Linked DNA regions of Rhodohalobacter sp. SW132. The main gene of each other region encodes a partner of the protein of the gene in region 2 in a complex. Links are inferred from orthologs where the notes say so. Each region holds a gene or a part of one and is shown on either strand. Other genes may lie near its edges.

Region 1 (14,840 bases), on a different replicon or contig from region 2:
TCTTTTCTACAGGGTAACGGATGAACAGCAGGTTCTGATTGAAGCCACTCTTCAGTCTTATAACAGAGATGAGTTTTTCAGCAACGCGAACTAACCCATACCGCCATGATACGGTCACTCACCCGATTCACATTTTATCTTTTGTTTTTGATACTCGGCACCTCTTTCAGCTACACGGCAGAGGCACAACTACAGCGAGAACGGGTTGATACAGATCAGCCTGTTGAAGATATCTTCTGGGCACCGGTCAACATCGGAATAAGTACTGTTGATAATGTTCCGTCTAAAAATTTGAATACATCGGTGATCCACACATTTGGCCTCATAAATGGTGGTATTGATCGGTTTTTTGGCATGGATGATGGAGCAAATACTCGCATCGGGCTTGAATATGGGATCACCGACAGATTTTCTGTCGGGATGGGCAGGATGACCTTTAACAAAGTTGTAGATATAAATAGTAAAATCAACCTACTTCGTCAAACCGAAACCGGAAGCACACCTGTTGATCTGGCAGTTAAAATTTCAACCGGAATTAACACCACATCAGGAATTGGACTGGAATTTTCTGACCGGCTCAGCTATTTCACATCTCTGAAGATTGCAAGAAAAATGGAGGCTTTAAGCCTTCAAATCACACCAATGGCAGCTTATTTCAATAGTCCGAGCGGAGCAAATTTAAATAGGTTGCTGGGTCTCGGACTTCTGTTCAACTATGAACTGAATGACCGTTTCGCGATCAGCGGTGAATACCTGCCGATACTGGGTGATCGAAATCCGGGCACACATAATGCAGCAGCCATCGCACTAAACATCTATACCGGGGGACATATATTTCAGATATTCCTTGCCAGTTCCCAATGGCACAACGAACAATATATCATGGCATTTAACCGGGATCGTTTTTGGGAGGGAGATTTTCGTTTTGGGTTCAATATTCACAGGATCTTCGGTTTAGGAAGTTAATTAGGATGAGTTCAACTCTGATTCAAGGCAACCCCAATCGTTTTTTTCCTGTAGAGTTTAGTATGAAGATGCGTTTATTAAGGAATAACCAAAAATCGACTGCTGGTAAACAGATATACCATTGCTTGCAAAAATCATAAAAGGATGCCGTAAAAGGCGCAGAGAAAGCCAAAAAGAGCTTTACGAGAAGTTCTATGCGTATGGTATGAGCATCACATTACGCTATGCTGACTCAAGGGAGCAGGGAGTGGAAATATTAAACGACGCTTTTATGAAGGTTTTCGAAAATATAAAATCCTACGATCAGAGTCGCCCATTCAAACCATGGCTGCGCAGAATTATTATTAACACAGCTATTAATCACTATCACAAGTACAAAAAAGGAGCGGTTCATGACAGTTTTGAGCTGCATGAAAATAGTATTGGACAAAAAGAAGCCATCACCTGCAGCCTCTCCTATCAGGAAATTATTGAAATGGTGCAGCAATTATCGCCGGCCTACAGAACGGTTTTTAACCTCTATGTAATTGAGGGGTTTTCACACCGCGAGATTGCGAATATGCTTGATATTGCTGAGGGGACATCCAAATCGAATCTCTCAAAGGCGAAGAAAAACCTGCAGGAGATTGTGAAAAAGAATTTATCGTATAACAGGAAGCAAAATGGATAGAAACGATCAAAACGACCCTTTTGAGCGGTACTTCAAAAAGAAGTCTGCCGAATATGATATATCCTATAATGAAAATGACTGGCATAAGCTGGAGAAACGGCTGGATCTTCTGGATGCTAAAATTGCATCCAAAAACAGAACCCGGATGGTAGCCGCAGCGGCTATTTTGATTATTTCTCTGCTGGGTTATTTCACATACGAAAACCACACCCGGCTGAATCAAATCAGCGATCAGCTCGACAGTGAACGATCACAACCGATACCACAATTCCCGCAACAGCAGATCCTTCCGAATTTTGAAGATGAAGATCAGAGCATACCGGACCAACGGGATGAATTTGTTGCCGAAGATATATCCAAACATACTACCGACAAGGATAGCCAAACGGATCCAGGCCGGGAACAGCATCTCACCGAAGAACCGGATCCTCGCACATGGACCGGGCGTGAATATTTGAATGATATGCCAGATATAGCCTACACTGAGCTTCCTGCAGAAATGTTCACTCCAAATAGGTCATTGTCCATCCATGAGTTTAAAAAACAACCCGCGCATCCAAGCCTTGATTACAAAACCGATCCCGGCGATCTCATAGCAGACAGCCGGGCGGCCCGATATGATACAGAGCGCTCACGATTCTCCTTCGGCGTGGTAGCCGGTCCTGACCTCAGCAGTGTGGGATCTTTCAATCAATGGCATGATCCTGGTTACAAACTTGGAATCATGTTTGAGTATAATCTCCTATCAAACCTGTCACTAACCACCGGTGCAATCCATACGTTGGCTCGATACTCCACAGATCGCCAAAGCTACAATCCCCCGGTCTATTGGGCTGATGGCGTTGGCCCCGAACAGATGACAGGACAATGTTTTTTAATCGATATCCCGATAAATCTGAAATATGATTTTATCGATATCGGGCGCTCAAGATTTTATCTGTCAGCCGGAATCTCTTCCTACATTATGATAAGTGAAGAGTATCAATTCAGATATAGTGATGAATATTCCCAGAGTATTCAACAGTGGAGTGATAGAACAGGAACGCGTCACTGGATGAGCAATGCGAACTTTTCGATAGGATATGAGTTCGACATTCACCCAAATTGGAGCCTTCGGGCTGAACCGTTTATTAAGGCTCCGATCAGGGAAGTAGGCTGGAGTAATGTAAAACTCTATTCATCCGGCAGTTTCTTTTCGATTCATTACCGGTTGAATTAATCATGTGTGGTTTAATTCCACGATCCCGGAAGCGTTTGGGAGGAGAGCAGGTTGAGGCTTTTTGGATAAGGCGATACCTCGGCTGGGATGACTTTCTCTGTTCGGAAGTGTCTATTTCTTGTTGTGAAACTCAGCAGGTCATCCCCCATTGCCCCCTTCGAGAGGCTGTGCGAATTAACCATCTCATTCGTTGGCATTATTTATTTTTTAAGGTATGAAAGCTTGTATTGAAGCTCCCCTCCCTATCAAGTCCCGTTAGGGCGCGATAGGGAGGGGACGGGGGTGGGTCAGAAAGCCTGGGAGCTGTGAGAATGGCAGAAATTTCAATTTATTTTATGTGCATTTTCTTTGGAAAACAATTTCCTCACAGCCTCTCGAGGGGGGACACACCAAAATAAACTCCATATCGATCAAATAGTTATGGGCGATTGAGACGATTTAACAGAATCATAATCAGCGTCCTATATATGTGCCATCAAAGGTTCACCTAAAAAGAAAAATGACACGGTGGGCAATGTTCACAATATCTGCCCGGAGATGCCCGAAACCTGTCGTAATCTGTTTACCTGATCTCTGCCTAATGTATCATATTAAAAACCCGGTCAAACCGTGGGAACCATCGCTCGCCGTCCCATGAGAAGTAGATGATGCTGGCTTTTCCGATCACGTGATCATCGGGTACAAATCCCCAATAGCGGCTGTCTTCACTATCATCGCGGTTATCACCCATCATAAAATAGTAATCCTGCTGGATGGTATAGCTGTTTGTTTCTTCCCCGTTAATAACAAATCGGTCTTCATCCCGCTGCACTGAATTTCTCTCGTACCGTTCAATAATATCACGGTAGAGATGCCAGTTATCTTGGGATAACTCCACCTGCTGGCCTTCATACGGCACCTGGAATTCAGACAAGTTATCGTGATTCATAAAACCACGCGAAAAATGAAAAGGGCGGCGGCTGAATTCATCAAAATCATCAGGCAGCACAAAAGGTTCAACACTGTTTACTTCACCCCAGTTTTCCACCTCCTGTGCAGTTTCATCGGTCATATTGATGATATGCACACCATTTCCACTCTGAACAATCCGGGCACCGGCATCACGAACTTTTGAGGGGCTCAGCCGAATTCTTTCTCTAACCTCAACACGGTAGTTCTGCATCATCGGAGCCATAATCTCGCTCTCTTCACCATTTACGAAGAGCACTTTATCATCGATCTCGAGCCTGTCACCCGGCATGCCTACTGCACGTTTAATGTAGTTGGTTTTCATTGAAACCGGGCCCACATCGATCGGATAGTTAAAGACCACGATGTCATTTCGGTCGATATCCGTATAGCCTGGGAGCCTGAACCACGGAAGACGTACACCGGGCACATAAATATCTGTGAACGGAACGGAAACCGTCATGGGTGAACGCGGGCCGTAGGCCAGTTTTGTTACAATCAGAAAATCACCCGTGAGCAATGTTTTTTCCATAGACGGGGTTGGAATCCGATAGGCTCCAAAAAAGAATGTGCGGAGGATAATTGCTGCAATTGCAGCCCAAACCAAGGCATCCAACCACTCGCGCGCCCAGTGCTTTGCTTTCGACTCTTCCTCCCTGCTTTTTTTGGGATCACTCTGCCAGAAATATCTTTTTTTTGCTTTACCGGATTTTTTGCTCAACGTAATTGGGTGCTTTATTTAATTAAATGAACCGGGCCTGTCGATCGCTTCTCTTTCGAACTCCCCATCATGATACCGCACAAGAAACCATTGATCCCGCTCAGGAGAGTAAAAATAATCGCTGAAAGATGCCATATCACTTCCTTCATTCATTAACTTTCGTGTGAAGGTACGTTTAATCTGCGGCATGAGGTCGATATACCGGCTGGCACCCACGTACACCAGGCCATTCTCGAACGGACCATCAAGATCCAGAACCATCATCGGAATTTCATCATCAATGATAAACCAGTATTCAAACTGAACGGCCTTGCCCGGACGATAATCACGTTCATTGATCAGATCACCAATACTTTGGGTGGGATCACCAAAAACAGCCTGCAGCCGTGAACGCAGTTCGATCGTGGGGATGCGATCGATCGTTGTGGGATTATAAAGCCCCTGTCCGGTCCAGTTGATATCCGAGAACTGCTGCTGAAACGCGGTCCTATCGGCTTTAGTAACCTTTTGGATATCGGGATCTTCGAATTGGGCGTATGCCTGAAAAGTGAATACGCATACAAATAGGAGTAGAAATAGGCTTCGCTGCATCATATGATATGGTATTTTAATCTTCGTCCATTGATAAAACGGCCAGAAATGCTTCCTGCGGGATCTCCACGGAACCGACCTGTTTCATTCTTTTTTTTCCTTCTTTCTGTTTTTCAATCAGTTTACGTTTCCGGCTGATATCACCACCATAACATTTTGCGGTAACATCTTTCCGGAGAGCACGGATCGTATCGCGGGCAATAACCCTTGAGCCGATCGCGGCCTGCACTGCTACTTCGTACTGCTGCTGGGGAATAAGTTCCTTAAGCTTGGCACAAACCTTACGGCCCTGCTCATAAGCGCTGTCCCTGTGGGTGATGCTGGAGAGCGCATCCACAGGTTCGCCGTTGAGCAGGATATCTAAACGTACCAGATCGCCCTTTCGGTATTCAATAAATTCATAATCGAGAGATGCATAACCGCGCGTGCCACTTTTCAGCTTATCGTAAAAATCAAATACCACTTCGGCCATTGGCAGTTCATAGGTGATATCCACCCGGTTTCCCTGCATAAACAGCTGGTTTACATAAACACCGCGCCGGTTCTGGCAGAGCGCCATCACCGGACCTATATAATCAGCCGGGGTAATAATACTCGCTTTAATATACGGTTCCCAAACCGCCTCCACTTTTCCGGCATCGGGCATTTCGCTCGGGTTATCCACCTGAACCCGTTTTTTCTCGCCTTTATAATCTGTCTCCACCTCATACTTCACGTTGGGCACAGTGGTGATAATATCAATATTAAATTCGCGATCGAGCCGCTCCTGTACAATCTCCATGTGGAGCAAACCAAGAAATCCGGCACGAAATCCAAAACCAAGTGCCTTGGAAGTTTCGGGTTGATAGGAAAGCGACGCATCATTCAGCTGCAGCTTCTCCAGGGCCGAGCGCAGATCTTCAAAATCTTCGGACTGCGTGGGAAAAATCCCGCTAAACACCATCGGTTTTGACTCCTTGTATCCCGGAATAGGTGCATCTGCTCCTTTTTTCTGATGGGTTATGGTATCCCCTACCCTGGCATCCTGCAGTGATTTCACGCTACCGATTACATATCCTACTTCTCCGGCTTTGAGCTCGTCGCACGCTCTTTTTTTGAGTTCGAGATACCCAACTTCTTCAGCATCATACTCTTTGTCGGACGCCATAAACAGGATACCGTCCCCTTTTTTGAGCGTGCCCTGCATCACGCGAACATAGGCAATTGAACCGCGATAGGTGTTAAAAATTGAATCAAAAATCAGAGCTTTCAGCGGCTTTTCCACTTCCTGGCTTGGTGCCGGAACCCGTTCAACGATCGCTTCGAGAAGAGCTTCAACGCCATCCCCGGTCTTGCCGGAAACGTGCAGAATATCTTCCATATCGCAGCCGATCATATCCACAATCTGCTGCCCCACATCTTCCACATCAGCGCCGGGAAGGTCGATCTTGTTGAGTACAGGAATAATTTCCAAATTCTGATCAATCGCCTGGTAGAGATTCGAAATTGTTTGCGCCTCAATCCCCTGCGCGGCATCCACTACCAGAATGGCACCCTCGCACGCTTTTAGTGCCCGGGATACTTCATACGCAAAATCTACATGGCCGGGCGTATCGATGAGGTTGAAGATAACCTCCTCTTTATTTGGCCGCGTGTAGATCATCCGGATGGCGTGGCTTTTGATCGTAATGCCGCGTTCCCGTTCCAGGTCCATATCATCCAGAACCTGCTCCTGCATCTCCCGCTCGCTGATAGTGCCGGTCCGTTCAAGCAGACGGTCCGCCAGCGTAGATTTGCCGTGATCGATGTGAGCAATGATGCAAAAATTTCGAATTTGTTTCATAAAACGTCGTCGGGTGGGCTGAATTCAAAGTAGCCTTCAATATACGGATTCAGAACGGGGATTGCACTCTTTTCGTACCTGGGTCGGTTAAGAGTTATTTGCTACAGGTTATTCGGGAAAAACTGTTTTCAGCTAACCGATAACCTATATACCCCATTTTCCGCATTTCACTCTTTCGTGGGGCTGAGCAGTTCTACATGGAACCGGAAGGTTTCGCCTTCGAGCGCCATCGTATCATACACTTCACGAATTAGTTCAAAAACAACTTCAGTTTCTCCTTTGATGCTGGTGGAGAGATAATTTACATCCACCTCAACATCGTGCTGTGCAACGAATTCAATAAGATCCTGAACCTGTTCTTTGGGGTGATCGGAATAGAGCGGAATATAAGTGAGCTGAGCTACGGTTTTCATTGGCCTGTTTTTGTTTTAGATGTTTACCCTAAAGCTATCACTTTTTACGGAATGATTCGAACGGTTTCCTGTGTAACTCTACAATACCTGCACGTAAGATTCGCAATGTCTCAAAAAGACATTGCCCCAGCGGGATGCCTATGGTACGGATCTTTTTTATACGAACTCCCCGGAATGAATTTCCCCCTCTCCTGCGTTGGCTTTACACTCTGTAAATCCCTAACTTTGGCGCGTGATTAAAACTGACTTCCATATTTCTCTCCATCATCATCGTCTGCAAACCGGCAGCCATGGGCATCTTGTACACTGAATCATCTCCTTTCGTCCCTTCTGCCCGGTTATCACACTCTTTTTCTACAAACAACCTGATTTTATTTTCTTATGAGAACCCTTGATTCTACCACGTCACTGCGTATAGCCGTTCAGAAAAGCGGCCGACTTACGGATAAAACGTTAAAACTGCTTGAAGGCATCGGTCTGAAATTTGACGACTACAAGCGAAGCCTGCTCGTCAGGTGTCTGAATTTTGATGTAGAACTTCTTTTAATCCGGGATGATGATATTCCGGAATATGTGCAGGACGGTGTTTGCGATCTCGGTTTTGTGGGCGCGAATGTCGTGGCTGAAGACCAGGCGGATGTCACCATCCTGAAAGGCCTCGAATACGGTGTCTGCCGGCTGTCGGTTGCCGTACCCAAAAATGGGGATATCAAAAAAGCAGAAGATTTTGAAGGCAAAAAAATTGCCACCAGCTATCCCGTACTCACCCGCAACTTTTTTGAAGAGAAAGGGATTAATGTAAAGATCGTAACGCTATCCGGTTCCGTGGAGATCGCCCCGCGCCTGGAGATAGCCGATGCAATCACCGACCTGGTCTCGACCGGCGGCACACTGAAAGCGAACGGTCTCGTAGAGATTGATAAGATTTTTGATTCCGAAACGCAGCTTGTAAAAACCAATAAGCCGCTTTCCGATGGCAAACAGGCACTGATCGACAAATTTCTGCAGCGGATTGAAGGATACCAGCGGGCCGAGAAAAGCCGCTATATCATGATGAACGCCCCGCAGGAATCTGTGGAGAAAATTAAGAAGATCATTCCATCACTGAGGAGCCCAACCGTGATGCCCCTGGCCGACAACGGAATGGTGGCCATTCACACGGTCATTACCATCACCGCATTCTGGGACCTGATGGAAGAACTCAAAGCCGCCGGCGCCACCGGAATTGTGATGCTGCCGATTGAAAGTATGATTGTTTAGGAGATGTGAGATTATAGATGATTAATCCCCTCTCAAGAGGGGACAGATCAAGAGCGTCCAGCGATTGATCAGGGGTGTGTTGAATATGAGCAGAAATCCAGCCATGTAGCACACCCCTCGTTTGCGTCATCCGGCTTTGCCGTTTCCGCTACACCTTCCCCCTCTCAAGAGGGGACTTGCGAAACCTCAATACGATTAAATAATGAAAACCTATAAATACAACTCCCTCACCCCTTCCCAAATCACGGAACTGACCAAACGTCCAAAAATGGATTTTGCGTCTGTTTTTGGTACGGTGCAGCCAATCCTTGATGCGGTGGAGTCGGGCGGGGATGAAGCGATTTTAACGTTTACCGAGAAATTTGACGGCGTGCGGCCAGAGCCCATGACGGTGGATCCCTCAGAAATGGAGGTGAACCTGGATCCCAAAATAGAGGAAGCTCTCGACCGGGCCATGCAGAATATCTACCGGTTTCACCGGGAACAGTTTTCGATGAATCTTGATGTGGAGACGACCGATGGCGTTGTATGCAGCCGTGTGGCCAGGCCGATTGAGCGCGTTGGTCTCTACATTCCTGGCGGAACCGCGCCCCTCCCCTCCACCGCTATGATGCTCGGCATTCCCGCTTACGTTGCAGGCTGCAAGACGATCGTAGTGGCTACGCCTCCGGATAAAGATGGAAACATTCCGGAGTCGATTCTGTACGTGGCGAAAAAAATCGGGGCAGCGGCCGTAGTGAAAGCAGGCGGTGCGCAGGCAGTTGCCGGGATGGCCTATGGCACCGAATCGATACCCAAGGTGGATAAGATTTTTGGTCCGGGTAACCAGTACGTTACCGCCGCCAAAATGATCTTGCAAAACAGCGAGGCGATGGTCTCCATTGATATGCCCGCGGGTCCGTCGGAAGTGCTTGTTATTGCCGATGAAACTGCTGATCCCGAGTTCATCGCCGCCGATCTGCTTTCGCAAGCCGAACACGGGTCCGATAGCCAGGTTGTTTTAGTTGTTACCGTTCAGGCCAACCTTGATGAAATTAATTCACAGGTACAAAAGCAGCTGAATGACCTCCCCCGAAAAGAGTTTGCTGCCGATGCGCTTGAAAAAAGCTTTACGATTGTGGTGGAATCCACAGAGCAGGCGATGGAGTTCTCAAACCAATACGCGCCGGAGCACCTGATTATCAATACGAATGATGCAGAAGAGCTGGCAGAAGACGTATCCAATGCCGGGTCGGTTTTTATCGGTCAGTGGACCCCCGAAAGCATGGGCGATTACGCCTCCGGCACCAATCACACGCTGCCCACATACGGCTACGCCCGGATGTACAGCGGCGTATCGCTCCACAGTTTCCAGAAATTTATTACCATGCAGACAATCACCAAAGAAGGATTGAAAAATCTCGGTCCCACCGTGGAGACTCTTGCGGGTCTTGAAGGGCTGGACGCTCATAAAAATGCGGTGAGTTTGAGGCTGGCAAAAGTGAAAAGTGAAAGGTGAAAAGGTTTTCCCCTCTCGGGAGGGGACAGATCAAGAGCGTTCAGCGATTGATCAGGGGTGGGTTCGCGGGGTACAGATTCACAAATTACCCATAAACAAGATCAACGTTCCGTAATCATCCCCCGAAACCTCCTGCGTCGGTTTCTGCCCCCTTCTAAGGGGGACATTTGAATCCAAACATAAAATTTGTTCAATGCCTACAACAAACATCGAAACCCTTGTCCGCGAAAATATCCGTAATCTGACGCCCTACCGAAGTGCGCGGGATGACTTTGATGAAGGCGTGCTTCTGGATGCCAACGAAAATAGTTACGGTGCATCTGTGCGAAATACGCTGGATTTGCATCGATATCCCGACCCCACGCAGGATCGGCTTCGGAAGGTAATTGCGGAGTACCGAAGTGTGGAGGTTGAAAATCTTTTCCTGGGTGTTGGCAGCGATGAGCCGATCGATCTGCTGATGCGGATTTTTTGTGAGCCGGGAAGGGATTCTATCATAACCACGCCGCCCACGTACGGGATGTATAAGGTGTCGGCCAGCATCAACAATGTGAATATCAAAGAGGTGATGCTGACTGAGAAATTTCAGCTTCAGCCTGATTTGATCAAGGAGACTGTCGATGAAACGACGAAGCTCCTGTTTCTCTGCTCGCCAAACAATCCCACCGCAAATGATATGAAGCGGACCGATCTGCTGAAGCTTTGCACGACCTTTCCGGGAATTGTGGTGGTGGATGAGGCGTATATCGATTTCAGCAGGCAGGAGTCGATGGCCGGAATGGTGCAGCAGTATCCCAACCTGGTGGTGCTGCAGACCTTTTCCAAGGCTTTTGGCTTGGCAGGTATTCGTCTGGGCGTGGCGATTGCCAATCCGGAGATCATCAGCTATATGATGCGGGTAAAAGCCCCGTACAACATCAATAAGCATACAGCCGATACTGCCCTGAAAGCATTTGATAACCTGGAACTGCTAAAATTCAACATCAAAAAAATCCGCGAAGAGCGGCAGTACGTGGCTGAGCAGCTGAATCTGGCGGATGCGGTTGAAAAAGTGTATCCCTCAAACGCCAATTTTCTGCTTTTTAAAATCCGAAAGGCGAAAGAAGTGTATCAAAATTTAGCTAAACTTGGCGTGATTGTGCGCTATCGCGGTCATGAACCGCTGTGCGAAGATTGCCTGAGGGTCACCATCGGTATGCCGGATGAGAACGTAAAGTTTTTGAGGGCACTGAAAGATGTTGTGGGGTGAGGGGAAAAGTGAGAAATGAAAAGTGAAAAGTGAAAAGTGAAAATCTCCCCTTCCAGTGTTTTTTCTGGCCCCGGCTTGTCCCGAGCTTTGACTCGGGGGTGTAGTTACCCGGGGAGGGGAGATCTCTTACTACCAAATCAAACAAAGAAACCATGAAAATCTATATCCACCCTACCGCATTGAAATCCGAAAGTGAAAGCTTGCTGCCGGAAGGTGCTCTTTTTGGCATGAAGTATTTGATGGAGGCGGAATATCAGCTCGGTTTTGATGCCGGATCACTTTCAGATCATCAGCAAAAACTGATTGAAAATGAATCGATCACTAATTCAGGGTTCGGAGAAGCTGACGCGGACGGCACTATTAAAAATGTGGATCAATATATTTTTGAGTCGGATGGTAAGCCTGTGGAAACCGCCGATTCCTGGACAGAGATCACCCGATCCATCCTGTTCCCCAGCCGGAAGGCGGAAATCAGTCGGGATACGAAAGAGACGCAAATTTCGATCTCTATCAACCTGGACGGAACGGGTAAAAGCGACATCAGCACCGGTTTGAACTTTTTTGATCACATGCTCGATCAGATTGCGCGTCACGGGTTAATCGACCTGGAACTTACCTGCAACGGCGACCTGGACGTGGATGAACATCACACCATCGAAGATACTGCTATTGCACTTGGCCAGGCCATTCGGGAAGCGATCTCTGAAAACAAAGCGGGAATTCAGCGCTACGGGTTTGTTCTGCCGATGGATGAAGCGCAGGCCACCGTGGCGATTGACCTCTCCGACCGCCCGTTTCTGCGATGGGATGTGGATCTCAAAAGAGAGTACGTCGGCGATTTTCCAACCGAAATGTTAGAGCACTTTTATTATACACTGGCCATGAACGTAAAAGCAACCCTGCATGTTGAGGCAACCGGTAAAAACGAACATCATATTATCGAATCGATCTTTAAAGGCTTTGCAAAGGCATTACGATTTGCCATCAGCCGAAATGAACGGATTCGCGGCATATTACCAACCACTAAAGGAACCATTTAAGTGAAAAGTATAAAATCAAAAGTGAAAATTCTCCCCGCCGAACTATCTGCACCAAGTGTGGCTCGAGGGGAGTACTCCACCAGCTGGCGAAAGGATTCTCGTCCGTTTTGACTTTTCACTTTTCCACCCCAATTAAAGACAGTCAATGATCGGAATCATCAAATACCAGGCGGGCAATCTCACATCAGTTTCAAATGCACTGAAACGGCTGGGGGCCGACCATTTTATTTCTGACGAGCCGGATGAGCTCTCAAAGGCCGATGGAATTATCTTTCCCGGGGTGGGTCATGCCGGGGCCGCAATGGACGACCTCCGCTCCCGTGATCTGGATGTATGGCTAAAAAATACAGATAAGCCGGTACTCGGAATCTGCCTGGGAATGCAGCTGCTCTATGAATCCTCTGAGGAGGGCGACAGCGAAACACTCGGTTTGATTCCCGGCCGCCTGAAAAAATTCGACTCTTCAAAAGCAAAAGTACCTCACATGGGGTGGAATCAATTTGCACCTCAAAAGGAGCACCCTTTAATCAATGGGATTGGCAATCAACAATTCCTTTACTATGTGCACGGCTATTACGCTCCATCAAACGACCACGCTCTTGCAACCTGTAAATACATCAACGATTTTGCCGCCGTAGTTGCCAAAGACAATTTTATGGGCGTTCAGTTTCACCCCGAAAAATCTGGGTCTGTGGGATCGTTACTGCTTCAGAATTTTTTGGATATGGTGAAGAGTAACGGATCGTGATCTTATTGAGCGTAGAAATATCATTTCTTTTGTTCCACTCCCGCCCCAATTTCCTATCTTCACAACCGAATAGTTTTCAATAACAAATTTCTTAACAAGCCATGAACATCATCCCCGCAATCGACCTGCTCGACGGACAGGTGGTTCGCCTGCAAAAGGGCGATTATGCAAAAAAAACAGTTTACAATCATAATCCTGTCCGCGAGGCGGAAAAGTTCAAAGCGGCCGGTTTTGAACATATTCATGTGGTTGATCTGAATGGAGCCAAGAGCGGAAACTTTGAGAACCTGCCAATTATTCGGCAGATGATTGACAACGTGGAACTGTCGGTTCAAACCGGCGGCGGGGTTCGTTCGCGAGAGGATATCGATCTGCTTCTGAATGCCGGGCTCAGCGGTGTAATCTGCAGCTCGATGGCGGTAAAAAGTCCGGATGCCTTTCGGAGCGCCGTTGAAGCCAATCCGGACGAAATGATTCTCGGCCTGGATCTGAAAGATGGAAAAATGGCGTATGGCGGCTGGCTGGAAACCTCCGACCGCCCGATTGCGGAGTTTCTGAACCCGCTGATTGAAGCCGGTTTGAAAACCGTACTTAGCACCGATATCGCCCGCGATGGCATGCTGAGCGGTCCAAATGTAGAAATGTACAGCGATCTGCAAAAACGATTTCCGGATCTCAACTGGATCGCATCAGGAGGCGTTTCAAACCTCCAGGATTTAATTGAACTTCAAAACCACAACCTCCATGGTGTAGTCGTGGGTCGGGCGTACTACGAAGGAAATATCCGCCTGGATGAGATGCGGGATTTGCATAAGGCTGGGGTGTAGTACACACCCCTCGGTGTGAAAATCGGTGATACACCGTTTTCACATCCTTTTCCCCTCTCGAGAGGGGACAGAATTTAGAAATCCCGCGCAGACGGTATTCAACATTCAGGGGTGTGTCCCACGGAGCTCTGATCTAAACCTAAATTCGCACAACTGCTCCTGCCCCCTTCAACACACCCCTCACCATCAAAATCACGCTACGCACGTTTTGATGGGCTTTTCCCCTCTCAAACCACACTTGGACCCGATTATTCGGGGAGGGGATTTCATTGCCTTTCCTTGGAATTTACAATGTAATTGAACCTCTTTTGAGGGTCCTTAAATCCCATCTCGAGAGGGGACAGATTAACGAAACGACGCATAGCGTTAGTTTCGGGAATCAGGGGTGTGTTCGCGAGGGCAAGAAGTCTGAAATGGCTACGTTCCACGATCAAAGTCACCAAACCCACCCCTCGTTTGCGTCATCCGGCTTCGCGGTTTCCGCTTCACCTTTCCCCTCTCGAGAGGCTTTGAGAAAACTGTCTTCCAAAAAAATCGCACCTAAATAAGTTAAGATTTATGTCTTTACCATCGTCACCAGTCCTTCTGACTCACCCCCGTCCCCTCTCTACCACGCCCTGCGGGTCTTGCAAGAGAGGGGAGCTTCGGAATGAGTTTTTCGACTTAAAAATGTTAAGATTGCTAAACAGGTTACGGGAATATTTTCACCTTTCACTTTTCCCACAACCCGCGTGCATTTCACACAGAAATCCTCTTTATTGATTTGATGAGTTCGATCAATAGTCAGAATTGAGTTGAAATGCAATCAATGGATCACCCCGAAGAAAATCAGCCGGAAAAAAGAGTCCCCCTCCGCAGCACACGAATT
Region 2 (14,785 bases):
TTTGATATGGATGGAAATTATATCCGTTCTGTGTACTACGATTACGAAAATCCAGCTTTGGACAGGAACGAAGTTCTGGCACTGTATGACAATCACGATGTGCAGTGGCAAAATATGGTGCGCAACGATCGTATGCCGGAGACACGTCCTTCGTGGTCAGATTTCCATGTGGATGATGAGAGCCGGATCTGGGTGTTACGGAACACGGATGATAGGGATGCACCTGAATATCATATCTTATCCGAAAACGGGGATCTTTTGGCTATTCACCCTTGGGAGAGCGGAAACCTACTTCAGACTGTGAAAAACGGTTATCTATACTCGATGGAAGAAAATGAAGAGGGATTGAATGAAGTGGTGAAGTACCGGATTGAGATTTCAGGGGTTAGTTTTTAGTGATTAGTTTTTAGTTGCCTGACCATTAAACACTAACCACTCAAAACTAAAAACTAACTCACTATCATTTTCGCTCTCCTTTTAGTATCGTTGACTGATATTTAAACGAACGATAAGTTGGCACCGCCCGAATGCTTGATATCCAGAAACGTCTTTCCAATTCATTTTACGCCCTCCTTGCTCTTCCTTCTACTGCCATGGGGTTTGCCCTTTCAGTTCAGATTGCGGCGCTGAGCTGGCTCCTGACCTACCAGTACGGTCTCGAAATTACCGATATCGGACTGGTTTGGGCTACGGGACCAATTGCCGGAATTCTTGGTCAGGTTATTATTGGAATCATCAGCGACAACGTGTGGGTCTGGAACGGCCGCCGCCGGATTTTTATCGTGATCGGCGGCACGCTCGCTTCACTCATGCTGCTGGCTCTCCCAAATATCGGGGTGATACAGGCTGCGCTCGGTCTGGAAGCGATCCTTGGAATCGCGATTCTGATCTCCATGGTGCTGGACCTCTCTATCAACGTATCCTTTAATCCTACACGGTCTATCGTCGCAGATGTGACGCCGGAGGGACGGGAACGCACAAAAGGGTATACCTGGATGCAGACCGTCTCCGGTACATTCGGAGTGCTTTCCTACTTCATCGGGGCGGTGTTCGGCAACATTCCGCTGATCTATTTTGGTGTGATTCTGGTATTTCTCTTTTCGGTGATTCCGCCTCTTTTCATCAAAGAACCGAAATACCTGGGCCGGTATGGTGAAGATGAAAAAGAGATCGCCAAAGAAGCTGCTGACTCAGCCATTCCCGGCAGCGTAAACGATGCCTCACTTACCGAAATTCTGAAAGGGATTCGTCCGCTCTGGGGATTTTTGATGTATGGAATTTATGCCATTATCAAACGTCTGAGCGGGTTTGAAGTCCCGAATTACTATTTTGAGATTTTTGCATTGATTGTCACCATCTACCTGATTGGCGAGGCTCTTCTCAAATCTGAAGCTGGAAAATCAAAAGAGGAAGCGGGGAAGATCGGATTTCAGAAAGTTCTGGCTGCGCACTCCTTTAGCTGGATAGGAGTGCAGAGCATGTTTATCTACTTCTTTGCATTTGTGGATTTCCAGATGCCGGACCTTTCCAACGAAGAGGTGGGCACAGTCGTAAACTGGAGCTTTTTCTCGCTTAACCTGATAGCGGCAATCATCCCCGTTCTGGCTCTTGAACCGCTTGCCAACAAATTCGGCCGGGTGAAAACACACGCCACGGCACTCGGAATCATGGCGGTCGGTTACGCATCCATCATTTTTATGGGCGATTCTCCCTACACGCTCTATATCCTCATGATGATCGTTGGAATCGGCTGGGCGTCGATTATCAGTCTGCCGTTTGCAATTATGTCGCAAAAGATCGCTCAAAACCAGATGGGTCTCTATATGGGACTTTTCAATCTTTCTGTGGTACTTCCCCAGCTGGTATCCAGTTTCGCGATCGGGGATATTGTGAGCGTTGTGGAAAACAAGAATGTGCTCCTGGTTGTTTGTTCACTCACCGTGGCATTCTCCTCTGTTGCCTGGTTCCTGGTGAGAGAACCAGTAGATGAGATGACAGAAAACCCCGTTCTGCTGGATCAGGAGATCGAAGAAAAACGGGAAGATTGAAATCTTTTCTCGATAAATTATATCCATAATTCAGATCTGCAGGCATTTAAACTATACCCCCGGCTATACTGCACCTCTCTGTGCCGCAATCTTTTCGGTATTTCAGTGTGGTCAAAGTATTTGTAAAAGGTCTTTAACTATCCGGGTTGAAAACCGATAACTATAGATAAACCGAATGCATAGGAAAAATTGTGCAGTTAAGGTACTGCATGATCATCATAAATAAGTATACATCTGGAGATTTGGAGTGCCGGTGTATAGTGGAAACGTTACTAAAATTATTTAGTTGACGGACTATTTTATGCTGGATGTATCAGATTGTGGAGATATTAGTATCCCGCTACCCTTTTTGCATGTGTAGAATAGGTTATATGAACAGATAGTTGGACATGCCTCACAACAAACTGAAAATTATTGCCGGAATTTTGGCTGCCGTGATAGTAAACAGCATGGCGGGCAATGCGTTTGCGCAGGCGTTTGATTTCAGGTCGCTGACGGTAAGTGAGGGTTTGCCCCACGGTCAGATATCGGATATCATTCAGCGATCCGATGGATATATATGGATCGGGACAGCTGCATCCGGCGTGGCAAAATACGATGGTCAGAACTACACGGTCTTTGACGAATCAGACGGTCTGAAGAATGATATGATCTCCAAGCTGTTCGAAGATTCGTCCGGTAATTTGTGGGTTTCAACGTATGATGGCGGGGTATCAAGGTTAGAAGGTCATCGGTTCGTTCACCCGTTTGAGGATCACGAACTTGACTCGGTACATGTCCTCTCTATTTTCGAAGCCCCGGACAGGACACTCTGGTTCACAACGGTAGATCATGGTATTTTTTTGTATGACGGGGAGAACATCGAACAAATTACAGAAGAAGACGGCCTGATCCATAATACAGTATGGGATGTTTATTGGGATGAGGATGGCACCATCTGGATCGCTACGCATCATGGATTGTCACTGCTGCAGAACGGTTCCATCACCAATTATGATGCGGATTCTGGAATCAGCGGAGAGAAGATTTTCCGGATAGCAGATGTTGATGGGGAGAAGTGGATGGCCACAAATCGCGGCATCACTATTTTCAATGGAGAGGATATTCGAACGATCACAGAGATTAACGGCAGGGAGCTTGCGTACGTATATGATCTGATCCGGGCTTCTGACGGCAAAGTCTGGGTTGGGATGGAAAATAGCGGTATTTATTGGTATGAAGAGGGCGAATTCACTCACATTACGCGTGCCGAGGGCCTGGTGAGTAACTATATCTACCGGCTGTATGAAGACTCTGAACACAATGTGTGGATTGCAACAGATGAGCGGGGTATTAGTATCTTCCGGGGAGAGAAATTTCGGTTTTATACTACCGCAAATGGCCTGATGAACAACGAAATTCTGAGCCTCTACCGTGATGAGAATCTAACATGGATTGGTACATCTGCAGGAATTCAGACCTATAGTGGTAGTACGTTCACTACACTTTCAATTCCGCAAGAACTCTCAAATGACCAGTACATCTGGGACATCGTAAAAATGCCGGATGGCTCGATGCTCTTTTTAACGGATCACAGTACAATCTTTCGGTATGATGGCCAAAACTTTGAGAATTACTCAGAATATTTGGGGCTTTCGGGCTGGGCATTTGATCTTAAGGTGGATAGCGAAGGAATACTCTGGATCGGAACAGATGCAGGTTTATACAGGCTGATGGATGGCCAATTAGAGCATTTTGGCAGGGATGATGGCCTGCCGGGAATTGTTATCTATCACATATTTGAAAGCCGGGAGGGAGATATTTGGGTATCCACAAGCAGCGGTGCCGGCTGGTTTGATGGGGAGAAGTTCACATCTGTTGGTATTGAGGATGGGCTGGGGCACTATAATGTGAATTACATCACACAAGACAGCTATGGGGACTTCTGGATTGGGACAAGTGCCGGCGTAACCCACTACAGGCCGGCAGGCGCAGATTCAGAACCATTTGTTCGAAACTTTGGTAAGGCGGATGGAATGAGGCTTCCCGAAACCCTTTTTCTCTGGTTTGATAATAACGATCGCCTCTGGCAGGGAACAAATGGCGGAATTCACCATTTTGATGTGGCCCGGTACCGTCAGACCGATGAGATGCATATTGAGCATCACCGATTATCAACACACGGGATCGGTGTTGAAACCATGCATAAAACCGTACTGAGCGACTCTGCAGGTACAGCGTGGTTTGGGACGATGAATGGTATTTTAAGGGTAGATCCTGATATCGAACTTCATGACAACGGGCCACCCAAAGTGGTGTTTGATGATATTCTTCTAAATGGAAACAGCATTAAAATGTCTGATGAATATCGGTTTGAACCTGGCTCTATTCAGCAAAACCCAGACTCCGACGTAGTATTTCCGCATGGCAGCAATACACTCAGGTTTATGTTTACGGCGCTTGAGTATCTCTACCCGGAAAAGACTGAGTTCAGATATCGGCTGGAAGGGTTTGATGATGATTGGAACCGAACAACACAAAACCAGAGCTCTACCTATACTAATTTAAGGCCGGGCAATTACTCATACATTGTACAGGCAAAAAACGGAGGAAGTGAATGGAGCGATGATTTTCGGAGTTTCGATTTTGCGATCGCCAAGCCGTTTTGGTATTCCTATTGGTTCTGGAGTTTAATTCTGATCAGTTTCGCTCTTTTGATAACTGGATTTATCAGGATTCGAGTTAATTATCTGGAAAGAGATAAACTAAACCGGCTTGTGGATGAACAGACACGATCCATTCGGGAGGCGCTCGAGGAAAAGGAGGTACTCATCAAAGAGGTGCATCACAGGGTGAAAAACAACCTGGCTGTAATCTACAGCATGCTCGACCTGCAAACGAATTACCTGGAGGATGAAAAAACGCTCGCGGTTTTTGAGGATAGTAAACTCAGGGTAACATCCATCGCGCTGATTCACGAAAAACTTTATCAGAACGAAAGCCTGTCAAAAATTGAGGCGGGTGTATATATCCCGGAACTTGTAGATGTGATCATACGGTCTATGGAGGTTCGTCATCAGAATATCGATTGTAACGTGGATGTGGTTGACAATCTGCATCTTTCGCTCGATCAGGGAATTCCTTGCGGACTGATCATCAACGAGCTGGTGAGCAACGCGTATAAACATGCATTTTGCGAAACAAATAATGGGGAAATCCATGTTGGGTTATGTCGCAAAAATAATGAACTCATCCTGAAAATATCAGACAACGGAAAAGGGCTGCCGGAAAACTACAGTAATGGGAAAAGTGATTCTCTCGGCCTGATCCTGGTGAACACGCTGATCAAGCAACTAAAAGCAGAGCTGACCATCGACTCCGGTGAGCACGGTACAACGTTCGAAATTCGGTTTGAAAAGGACGGTGTTTAGTCAGTTTTAAGCAGTATATTTACATGAAATAATAGATCGCAGCAAGTAGTATAAGAATCAACAGGCTTACCCAAATAAACGTGAACCACGGGAATTTCCAGGGTGGTTCCTCTCCAATTTCTTTATAGATGTAATTTCGGAGAAGTGCCGTGTTCTTTGTATTTGCCTTATATACCGCATCAAATGCATCACCCAAAACCGGGATGAGTCCGCCAAAAAATTCGATGAGCATATTTTGGATAATCTTACGCTGAACTTTTCGGTCAGCACCAATTTTTCGGGCTTCATGGAGTACATAAAGGGAGAGGAGAAGTCCTGCAAAATCACCAATTCCGGGTATCAGGCCAATCAGCGGGCTTAGTCCAAACCTGAAATTTGTTAGCGGAACACGGATGTTACTGTCGGTCCAGTAACTGAACCGATCAAGCCGCTCAAGTGTGCGCCTGTGGTCGGAATCGGAAGGAGGAGAGTTTGGCAAAAGTCACTCACTTTTTTGGAAGATTTTCAGGCGGTCCATCGCGACGGCTGTTATCAAAAAGATAAGCAAAAAGAAGCTGAAATCTGCCAGGAGTACAATCCAGGTGTTTTCACTTACAGAGGCTGGAAATCCGGTTATATGTTCTGTGAACCGGGTGATCAGGATGGTTATTACAATCAGAGCAAAAATAAAAGTGAATGACTGATTGTGGATTTGAACCATCTGAATTTTCAGTTAATGAACTTGATTGAATGCCGGCCAGCAATTTATTCCGATCCGAAACATGGAATATCCCGCTTATTTTTTACTTCTGAGCATCATTTCCTGGATCACGCTGTCGAGCGGAATATCGCGTTCTACAAGCAGTACCAGCAGGTGATAGATCAAATCGGCCGATTCGTTAATGACCTCTGAGTCTTTTTTATTTTTAGATGCGATGATGGTTTCAATCGCTTCTTCGCCCAGTTTCTGGGCAATTTTATCAATTCCCTTTTTGAACAGTTTACTGGAGTAGGATCCTTTCGGTTTGTCTGCCTTTCGGGTGATCAGCAGTCGTTCCAGATCGTATATAAACTCAATTTCTTCCTTTGTAGCCATTGTGGATTTAATCCGTTAATTCTTTAAAAATTCGTACGTCAATGCCTTCCGCAGCCATAGCAGCTTTAAGGTCAGCAATTTCAATTTCTTTAAAATGAAAGATACTCGCTGCAAGTACTGCATCTGCATTCCCGATTTTAACGGCGTCACAGCAGTGCTGTATGGTGCCCGCTCCTCCGCTGGCAATGACCGGAATGGTGATGCGGCTGTTGACTTCTTTAAGAAGATCAAGGTCAAAACCCGATTTCGTTCCGTCACGGTCCATGCTGGTTAGCAATATTTCGCCGGCGCCGAGCTGCTCGGTTTTTTGAATCCATTCCAGGGCATCGAGCCCGGTCGCTTCAGAGCCGCCTTTCACAAAAACTTCCCAGTGGTTATTTACCCGTTTAGCATCCACAGCAGCAACAACAGCCTGGGAACCGAATGCATCGGAAGCGCGACGGATCAGGTCGGGATCGCGGACAATAGCACTGTTGAGCGATACTTTGTCAGCACCGGCTTTTAAGATTTCTTCAATTTCTTCCACCGTTTTGATGCCGCCGCCGACTGTAAACGGAATATTGATGTGATAGGCTATATCGGTCACTAATGCTACTAATGTCTTTCTTTTTTCCTTCGTAGCTGTAATATCCAGAAAAACCAGTTCATCAGCTCCCTCCGTGGTGTATCGCTGTGCGAGTTCCACCGGGTCGCCGGCATCCCGCAGGCCGACAAAGTTCACCCCTTTCACGGTGCGGCCGTTCTTAATATCGAGGCAGGGTATGATTCGTTTTGTGAGCATAATTAAGACCGTGAAGATAACAATTCCTGTAAATAGTAATAGTGAAATATGGACTCTTAACATCTTATAGTTTTACTGCATCGTATTATATAGGCATATAGAAATCACCAGAACCTATTTAGATCAGTTTTAAATCGCACATAAACAGAAACAAAAGGGATACAATCATGCTTTACAAACTTACTCATGATGAATAAATGTGGAGGTACTTATGGAAAAGCAAATAACCTGTCCTGAACGCGGCGCATCAGCTGTTGATCCATGTAAGTTGGAGTCAGAGAAAAAGGATGATTGCGTCCGGGAAGAGTAAAGTTCGAAATATATATCAATCGATTGATGAGCCGCGTGATACAGCGCGGCTCATTTAGTTTTTATGGATTTTTTGGCTGCCATCGTTTTTGGTTCAACAAGCATCAGAATTTTCATACGTTATTGAATAGGTATAGAAAAATTTCGCGTGTATGATGAGTAAAATGATGTGTTCGTCTGCAATGTTGCACCGATAAAACCAAGAAAAAAATTCAAGTTTATGTTACGATTTTTTTATTCCCTGATTGCCCTGGCGGGTTTGCTATTCTTTCTCTCCTGCGATAGTGACGTTACAGGTCCTGATAGTCCGGGTATCAATGGTGAACTTCCGAGAGATCTGACACAATCAGAACAGAAACTTATTCAGGCAGACAACCTCTTCAGCTACCGGGTTTTCAGAGAAACCCTGGCTTATGATGATGAAGATAACATCATGATCTCTCCTCTGAGTATTTCAATGGCCCTGGCAATGACACTAAACGGAGCTGAAGGAGAAACCTATGACGCTATGAGAGAAACACTACATCTTTCAGACATGGATCTGGAGGAGATTAACGAAGCGTTCGGTTCTCTGATCGAATTACTGGTTACCGTGGATCCCAGGGTTACCCTGCAGATTGCAAATTCTGTCTGGCACCGTGAAAACCTGCAGGTGAAAGAAGATTTTAGGGATCGTGTGGAAACCCATTTTGGCGCACAGATTGAAGGACTCGATTTCAGTGATCCGGCCACAGTTGAAAAAATGAACAGCTGGGTTAATGAAAACACCGAAGGGTTAATCCCGGAAATAATTGACGAGATTCCGTCTCACGTCGTTATGTATCTGATTAATGCACTTTACTTTAAAGGGGACTGGCTGCAACAATTTGATGCTGAGGATACCCGTCCGGCTGATTTTTACCTCGAATCAGGCGAAACGACTGAGGTGGATATGATGAGTCAAAAAGGACGGTTTGCCATTTTTCAATCCGGAGAAGTACAGTTGGTTGAGCTTCCATACGGGGACAGTCTGTTTACGATGACCGTGATGATGCCGGCTGATGAAGATATGCCCATTGATCAGTTTGTTCAGGAACAGGTGAATGCTGATAATCTGGCGGAATGGCGATCGAATCTGCATGTCAGTAACCGCGAGTCAACCGTGAGATTACCCAAATTTGAGATGGAATACGAAATAGAATACAACGAGATCCTCAAAGCGATGGGAATGGAAATTGCGTTTTCCCAATCAAACGCAAATTTTCAGGGTATTGCAGATACCGCTCCTCAGAATCTCTATATCGACAATGTGAAACACAAAACGTTTATAACTGTTGATGAAGAGGGAACCGAAGCAGCGGCAGTGACAAGTGTGGGCGTGGGTGTTACTTCTATGCCTCCACAGATCACCTTCAACCGGCCCTTTGTATTCATTATTCATGAAAGAGAAAGCGGAACGAATCTGTTTATGGGCAGGGTGAAGAATCCGGGGTTGGAATGATTTTCAGGGTACAGGGCTCAGGGCGCAAGGTACAGGGTGCAGAACGTTGACGATTGTCAACTTTCTGAAACTTAAATCTCAAATCATAAATTAGGCACCTAATATCGTGCGCCATGAACCTTGCACCCTGTACCCTGCACCTTTTCACTTTTCACTTCTGACTTTTCTCTTGAGATTCCATAGTTTCGGTCATGCCGATTTTATATGCTGATATTGCGTTTCCCACTGCAGCCCGACAACTGTTCACCTACGAAACCCGCGATCCCGCCATTCGTCCCGGAATGCGAGTGTGGGTGCCGCTCCGGAAAGAGTATGCCATTGGCATGGTGGTTCAGGTGCATGAGAATCGTCCTGATTTCAAAACCCGTCCCGTAGAGCGGATTCTGGATCAGCATCCGGTGATGGATAAAAAAATGCTGCAGCTCACGCAGTGGATTCACCGGTTTTATTACTGCAGCTGGGGAGAAGCGATCCAGGCGGCACTGCCGGTCGGACTCAATTTTTCGAGCGAAAAAGTGCTGAAGGTGAAAAAGGGCTACAAGAGCGATCCCGATGCAGACGATCTTGAGCTGTTAAAAGAGCTTGAAAACCAGACTTATACCCTGAATGAAGCGGAAAAACGATGGCGGGACGGTACTGACAAGAAACGTCTCAAAAAGGCGATCAAGCGTGGATGGGTAACTCTTTGGGAGGAGCCGCGGCAGCGGGTTGATTATAAAAAAGTGAAACACTGGCAGCTTTCTGAATCTTTTGATGCCGAAGAGATCAAAGAGAATCTATCGGATGAGGATCGCGGCAACAAATGGGTGCTGGCGTACCTGGAGTTGCTTGAGATGGATCTGCCGCTGCCGCACCGGGAACTGCTCGATCACAACCTGTTTACGGCCTACACTTTGAAACGAATCGAAAAGGAGGGATGGATCGAATCGGTGGATCTTCCGGTAAAAGGGGACGAGGTGGAGAAAGGCGTTCATCAACCCGAATTGATAAAAACGCTGTCGGATCAACAGCAGAATGCGTACGAGCAGATTCGTAATGTTCTGGACAGCAGAGAGTTTAAAAGTTTTTTGCTCTTTGGGGTTACCGGTTCTGGGAAGACGGAGGTCTATATTCATGCCCTGAAACATGCTCTGGAGCAAGGGCGCGGCGGACTGGTACTGGTGCCGGAAATTGCGCTTACTCCGCAGACCGTCCAACGATTTTTCCAGATTTTTGGCGACCAGATTGCCGTGCTGCACAGCCGCATGAGTGAGCGCGAACGGTTCGAAGCGTGGAAAAGCCTGAAATCGGGTGAAAAACGAATTGCAATCGGTCCGCGATCGGCAGTGTTTGCCCCGGTGCAAAATGTAGGGTTGATTGTGGTGGATGAGGAGCACGATACATCCTACAAGCAGTACGATCCGGCTCCGCGATACAATGCGCGGGACGTGGCGGTGATGCGTGCTCACATGGAAAATGCAGCAGTTGTTCTGGGATCGGCCACACCGGGAATGGTGTCGGTAAAAGCTGTGAAAGAGGAGAAACACGAACTTCTCCATCTGCCGCTGCGTCCAACCGGTACGATGCCGGAAGTGCGGATTTTGAACATGATCGAGTACAAATCAGCGATGCGCGGGCCGCTTACTGTGGAGCTTCACCAGGAGATTGAAAAAAGTCTGGATCGTAAAGAACAGGCGATTTTACTGTTTAACCGGCGCGGGTACGCCTCGTACATGCAGTGCGAAGATTGCGGACATATCCCGCAAAGCCCGGAAAGCTCCACAAGCCTCACCTATCACAAAAAAAAGAATATCCTTCTGTGCCACTACAGCGGCTATTCCCGGCGGGCGGATACGCAGTGCGAACTGTGCGGATCGGATAACCTGAAAACCAAAGGAAGCGGCACACAACAGGTGGAGGAGGAGATTGCTGAACTGTTTCCTGATGCCAGGCTGCTCAGGATGGATCGCGATACGACTTCAGGGAAACACGGGCATCAAAAAATTTATCAGACTTTTTTGAATGGTGAAGCGGATATCCTGATTGGGACTCAAATTGTAGCCAAAGGCCTCGATTTCCCCAACGTGACTATCGTGGGGGTAATAAATGCTGATACGGAGCTCGCTTTTCCTTCATTTCGGTCGGGGGAGCGGATGTATCAGCTTCTGAGTCAGGTTGCCGGCCGTGCCGGTCGGGCAGAAAAACCGGGCGTGGTGTACGTGCAGACCTGGAAGCCGGAACATCCAGCCATTAAGTGTGCCAAAACCCATGATTTTAAAGCGTTTTCGCGCCAGGAACTTGCCAGCCGGGAAATGCTGATGTTCCCGCCATTTTCACGAATGGTGGTTTTCCAGTTTAAAAGTTCATCATGGAGCAGAGTACAGCTGATTGCCGAGAAGTTTTGCGATGCGATCCGGATGGTTATTGGTGATGAACCGGTTTCGGGGCCATCGCCCTCGGTGATTGAATGGATGAACGGTCTGTACCGCTGGGAAGCCAATATAAAAATGAGCCGCAACTTCAACGCGAAACAGATTGAGCACATCCTGAATGGAATATTCAATCGGTATGATAAAATGAAGCCGAAAGGAGCGAGCACGGTGCGGATCAATGTGGATGTCGACGCGGTGGAGTGATGGCGATATTATTTGAGTTGAAAGTCAGAATTATAAATGTTATTTAGGTAGTAGATTTTAATCAAATCTTCACTGCCATGAAAAGAGCAGCTTTTTTTATTCCATTTATAATACTGCTGATATCATGTACGTCTCAGCCTGATCCAAATGAGCCGCGATCCATGGGGGAAGCCATTGAGGTGGATGAGGGACATGAAGCCCATCCGCAATCGAATCGTGTTCCGCATGCAGATGTTCGGTCGGAAAAGCTGGATATCAATGAAACGATCACCTCTGTTATGAATCTGCCCAAACAGATCGAACTGCTTCATGATATTCTGAACGGGGATCAAAACCCGGAGAGAAATGAACTCTCGCTTTTATACAACAGCATGGGCTGGCTGAATGTTGAATCGCTGGACAGGGAAACACTTATTATTATGGAGAAGTTGAATAACCGGCTGGTTCAGTATGATCTGCCGGATGGCCAGATAACGGAGCTGGCTGAAGAGGGCAGAGGGCCGGGCGATATCTTGTTTACACGAGAGATGCAGCTATTCGATCAAAAAATGTACATTGCCATGCAGGGATTCCGTGTTTCATTGTTCGATTGCACCACAGGACTCTGTGAATTTGAAAATACAATTGATACTGGTGTGAATAACTATTCCATCACCCGGACCAACAGCGGATTTACGGTTCTGGGGCTGCCCCCTTTCGGTTTTGATGATTCACCGGGTATGGATGAGGAGATACGGCAGTTTACACTCCATCAATTTACGGAAGAAGGTGAAAAAACGGGGATGTTCAGCCCGGTGTACAGTCACCAAAATCCCATGATTCCGGAGCGGATGAGTGCAGAAGGTTTTGTGAGATATCATCCCGAATCGGGACGTACTATTTTGATTTCCCAATGGCTTCCCTACCTCTACATCTACAATTCTGATGCAGAACTGGAAGAAAAATACCGCATTCCGGACTTCATTCAGGGATATTATAATTTAATCGTTGACGATCAGATCAGCTATTTCAGAAATGATATGCCCAGAAGTATCATCCAGTCGGTTACTTCTGTTGATGATCAATTTCTGGTAATACAAATCACAAACAGGACAAATCTTCGCGGTGTCGACAGAACGTCAAGGCCTCCCAGTGCCGAAGAGTACGATCAGCACGTAACTTACTATGCGTTTGATATGTCAGCCGATCAGCTCTATAAACTTGGTGAAGATCACTATAGGGATGGCGCTCCACGCCTTTTTTATGTGGCCGGTCACGGACTTCTTGAGGCGGGGGAGGAGAAAGCGTACTGGATCGGGTTATGATGACAGACACTCGATTAGCGTATCAACATCAACGTTGCATCAACATCAAAAATCGGCTAATTCCGGAACAGTTTGACATTCAGCGATTGGAAATTCATATTTGATATTCCATTGTTTGTACCGCAGTAAAATGGAAGTGGCCCTAAAAAAACATCCAAAAAGAGACAGGTATTGTTGTGAAAAAGCCGTTTTCAGGATGGACACTTAGTCTGATACTACTCATCTCTGTGCCGGTTTCACAAGCGGATGCACAGCGGCTGATTGAGCGGGATAAGATGCTGAATCCGCTGGAAAATCCTGCTGTTGAACTGGAAGCCGATCAAACCAGCTGGCTGACACAATTTGGAGGATGGGGAGCATTTGGAAGCCAGGTTTTATCACGTGATTCGGATCATCTGTGGTACCAGGAGCTGGGCGCCTATGCAGAGATTTATCGCAGGGGAAACCGAACAAGCCTGGCAATAACTTCTCAAATTGAATTTATTGCGGATGATTCTAATGATATCAATTTTAGTCCGCGAGCTATTTTCTGGGAAGAAGGACTCCTTCTTACAAGATCATTCGATTCTTTTACGCTGCAGGCCGGATACTATCACCGCTGCAAACACGACATCGATAACCTGGATACCGGTCAGGAGAGAACACAGGTTTTTGGAAGCGCACTGGCCAGGGTGATATTTCCATTTACCTTGTACAAAAAAAACGATGCCCGGTTTTCCGTTCAGTATGATCACTATACGATCGCTTGGGAAGATCGCGTCCCCGAAGCGTTTGAGCAGTTAAAACCCAGGTGGGATCAGCTTCAATCTTCAATTAAACTCAACTCCGCGTGGAAAATTCAGGTGGGCCGCACGGCTAATCTTTACCTGGATGGATATAGTATGGCCACGATTTTCGAGGAAGATATCTACTACTTGGGGAAGTTCAGAGTTGAACTGGGGAGATCGCAGCAGGCGGGAGATATCCGATTTGGAATTCATATTGAACACCTGGCTGACAGCGGAATTCCCGTTCAGCCTAAAAGCGTGACACTTGCAGGTTTTGGGGTGCGAATCATGACTATCGGAAGTGTGAGTCTGTAGAGCAGATGGGGCGTATTGTATTATAAAATCATAACCTGAAATCGAGAACAGCTGTTTGAAATCGGTTACAATAGTTTCTTTTTTAAGATACGCTTTAGGAACTCAGATTATAACACAATGAATGGGGTACGACACAAGGAGTGGTTATTCCAATCAAATCTGTACCCGGAATATATCTCATCGAATCTGCCGCCATTCAAATCCGCTATGCCGGATAGATCTAAACCTTTTCGATTCACAACTAAAGCAAACAGATCTACACTAAGTGATCATACATCAATATTTCGGGGGAAGATATTGATGATGCATCTGCGGGGGATCCGCACCGCCTTTCAGGGAAATAGTTAATTAAAAAGAAAATTAAAGAAAACTATATATCATGTCATATCAATCAGATTTTATAGGCGCAAAAAAGATCGACAACAGTCGATTATGGCTAAGTAATTCAGGACTATTCACAATATTTATTATCGCATTCGGGCTGTTACTTGTATCCTGTGACGATGATGACCCGACTGGCCCTGACCTGGATCCGGACCCCGACCCGGAGGTGGAAGCCAGTTTCACTATCACACCTGAAAGCCCTGTTATGGGTGATGAAGTGACACTTGATGCCGGGGAAAGTGAGATTACCGATGGGGAAGCGGAATTTTCATGGACACTTAATACCCCAGCGGGCAG

Evidence for each region.
Region 1: the proteins of hisF (region 2) and hisH are in contact, whole or in part, in a crystal structure (PDB 6RU0), measured with the Thermotoga maritima proteins. The link is inferred for Rhodohalobacter sp. SW132 from one-to-one orthologs. Residues at the interface, in WP_004080486.1 of Thermotoga maritima: Met1, Leu2, Ala3, Arg5, Ser40, Glu41, Asp45, Glu46, Ala70, Glu71, Ile73, Asp74, Ile75, Pro76, Phe77, Asp98, Lys99, Ser122, Gln123, Glu161, Thr195, Leu196, Asn247, Arg249, Glu251; in WP_004080484.1 of Thermotoga maritima: Asn15, Arg18, Arg22, Arg117, Leu118, Pro119, His120, Met121, Gly122, Trp123, Asn124, Asn134, Gly135, Tyr136, Tyr138, Val140, Tyr158, Glu180, Lys181, Ser182, Ser183, Lys184, Ile185.

What each region holds. Positions count from the first base shown.
Region 1 is NZ_QUOK01000007.1:80,014-94,853, reverse strand. The notes cover bases 11,469-14,343. They hold hisH (imidazole glycerol phosphate synthase subunit HisH), read left to right. Parts: upstream 11,469-12,542; coding sequence 12,543-13,145; downstream 13,146-14,343. Other genes in these bases: hisA (1-(5-phosphoribosyl)-5-[(5-phosphoribosylamino)methylideneamino]imidazole-4-carboxamide isomerase), read left to right, coding at 13,247-13,972; hisB (imidazoleglycerol-phosphate dehydratase HisB), read left to right, coding at 11,510-12,397. In the rest of the region: DYD21_RS13735 (YceI family protein), read left to right, coding at 1-94; DYD21_RS13730 (DUF5777 family beta-barrel protein), read left to right, coding at 106-966; DYD21_RS13725 (RNA polymerase sigma factor), read left to right, coding at 1,088-1,636; DYD21_RS13720 (hypothetical protein), read left to right, coding at 1,629-2,855; DYD21_RS21110 (hypothetical protein), read right to left, coding at 2,867-3,052; lepB (signal peptidase I), read right to left, coding at 3,433-4,524; DYD21_RS13710 (hypothetical protein), read right to left, coding at 4,543-5,118; lepA (translation elongation factor 4), read right to left, coding at 5,132-6,937; DYD21_RS13700 (thiamine-binding protein), read right to left, coding at 7,105-7,350; DYD21_RS21105 (hypothetical protein), read right to left, coding at 7,553-7,714; hisG (ATP phosphoribosyltransferase), read left to right, coding at 7,732-8,610; hisD (histidinol dehydrogenase), read left to right, coding at 8,813-10,108; hisC (histidinol-phosphate transaminase), read left to right, coding at 10,302-11,357; DYD21_RS13665 (hypothetical protein), read left to right, coding at 14,772-14,840. UniProt on the Escherichia coli protein: IGPS catalyzes the conversion of PRFAR and glutamine to IGP, AICAR and glutamate. The HisH subunit catalyzes the hydrolysis of glutamine to glutamate and ammonia as part of the synthesis of IGP and AICAR.
Region 2 is NZ_QUOK01000005.1:340,513-355,297, reverse strand. What follows is about bases 5,428-8,247. They hold hisF (imidazole glycerol phosphate synthase subunit HisF), read right to left. Parts: upstream 7,315-8,247; coding sequence 6,541-7,314; downstream 5,428-6,540. Other genes in these bases: DYD21_RS12060 (serpin family protein), read left to right, coding at 7,844-8,247; hisE (phosphoribosyl-ATP diphosphatase), read right to left, coding at 6,234-6,533; DYD21_RS12075 (hypothetical protein), read right to left, coding at 5,940-6,158; DYD21_RS12080 (DUF4112 domain-containing protein), read right to left, coding at 5,478-5,936; DYD21_RS12085 (two-component regulator propeller domain-containing protein), read left to right, coding at 5,428-5,458. In the rest of the region: DYD21_RS12095 (6-bladed beta-propeller), read left to right, coding at 1-396; DYD21_RS12090 (MFS transporter), read left to right, coding at 528-2,048; more of DYD21_RS12085, read left to right, coding at 2,438-5,427; more of DYD21_RS12060, read left to right, coding at 8,248-9,103; priA (primosomal protein N'), read left to right, coding at 9,295-11,718; DYD21_RS12050 (YncE family protein), read left to right, coding at 11,796-13,022; DYD21_RS12045 (hypothetical protein), read left to right, coding at 13,199-14,104; DYD21_RS12040 (right-handed parallel beta-helix repeat-containing protein), read left to right, coding at 14,484-14,785.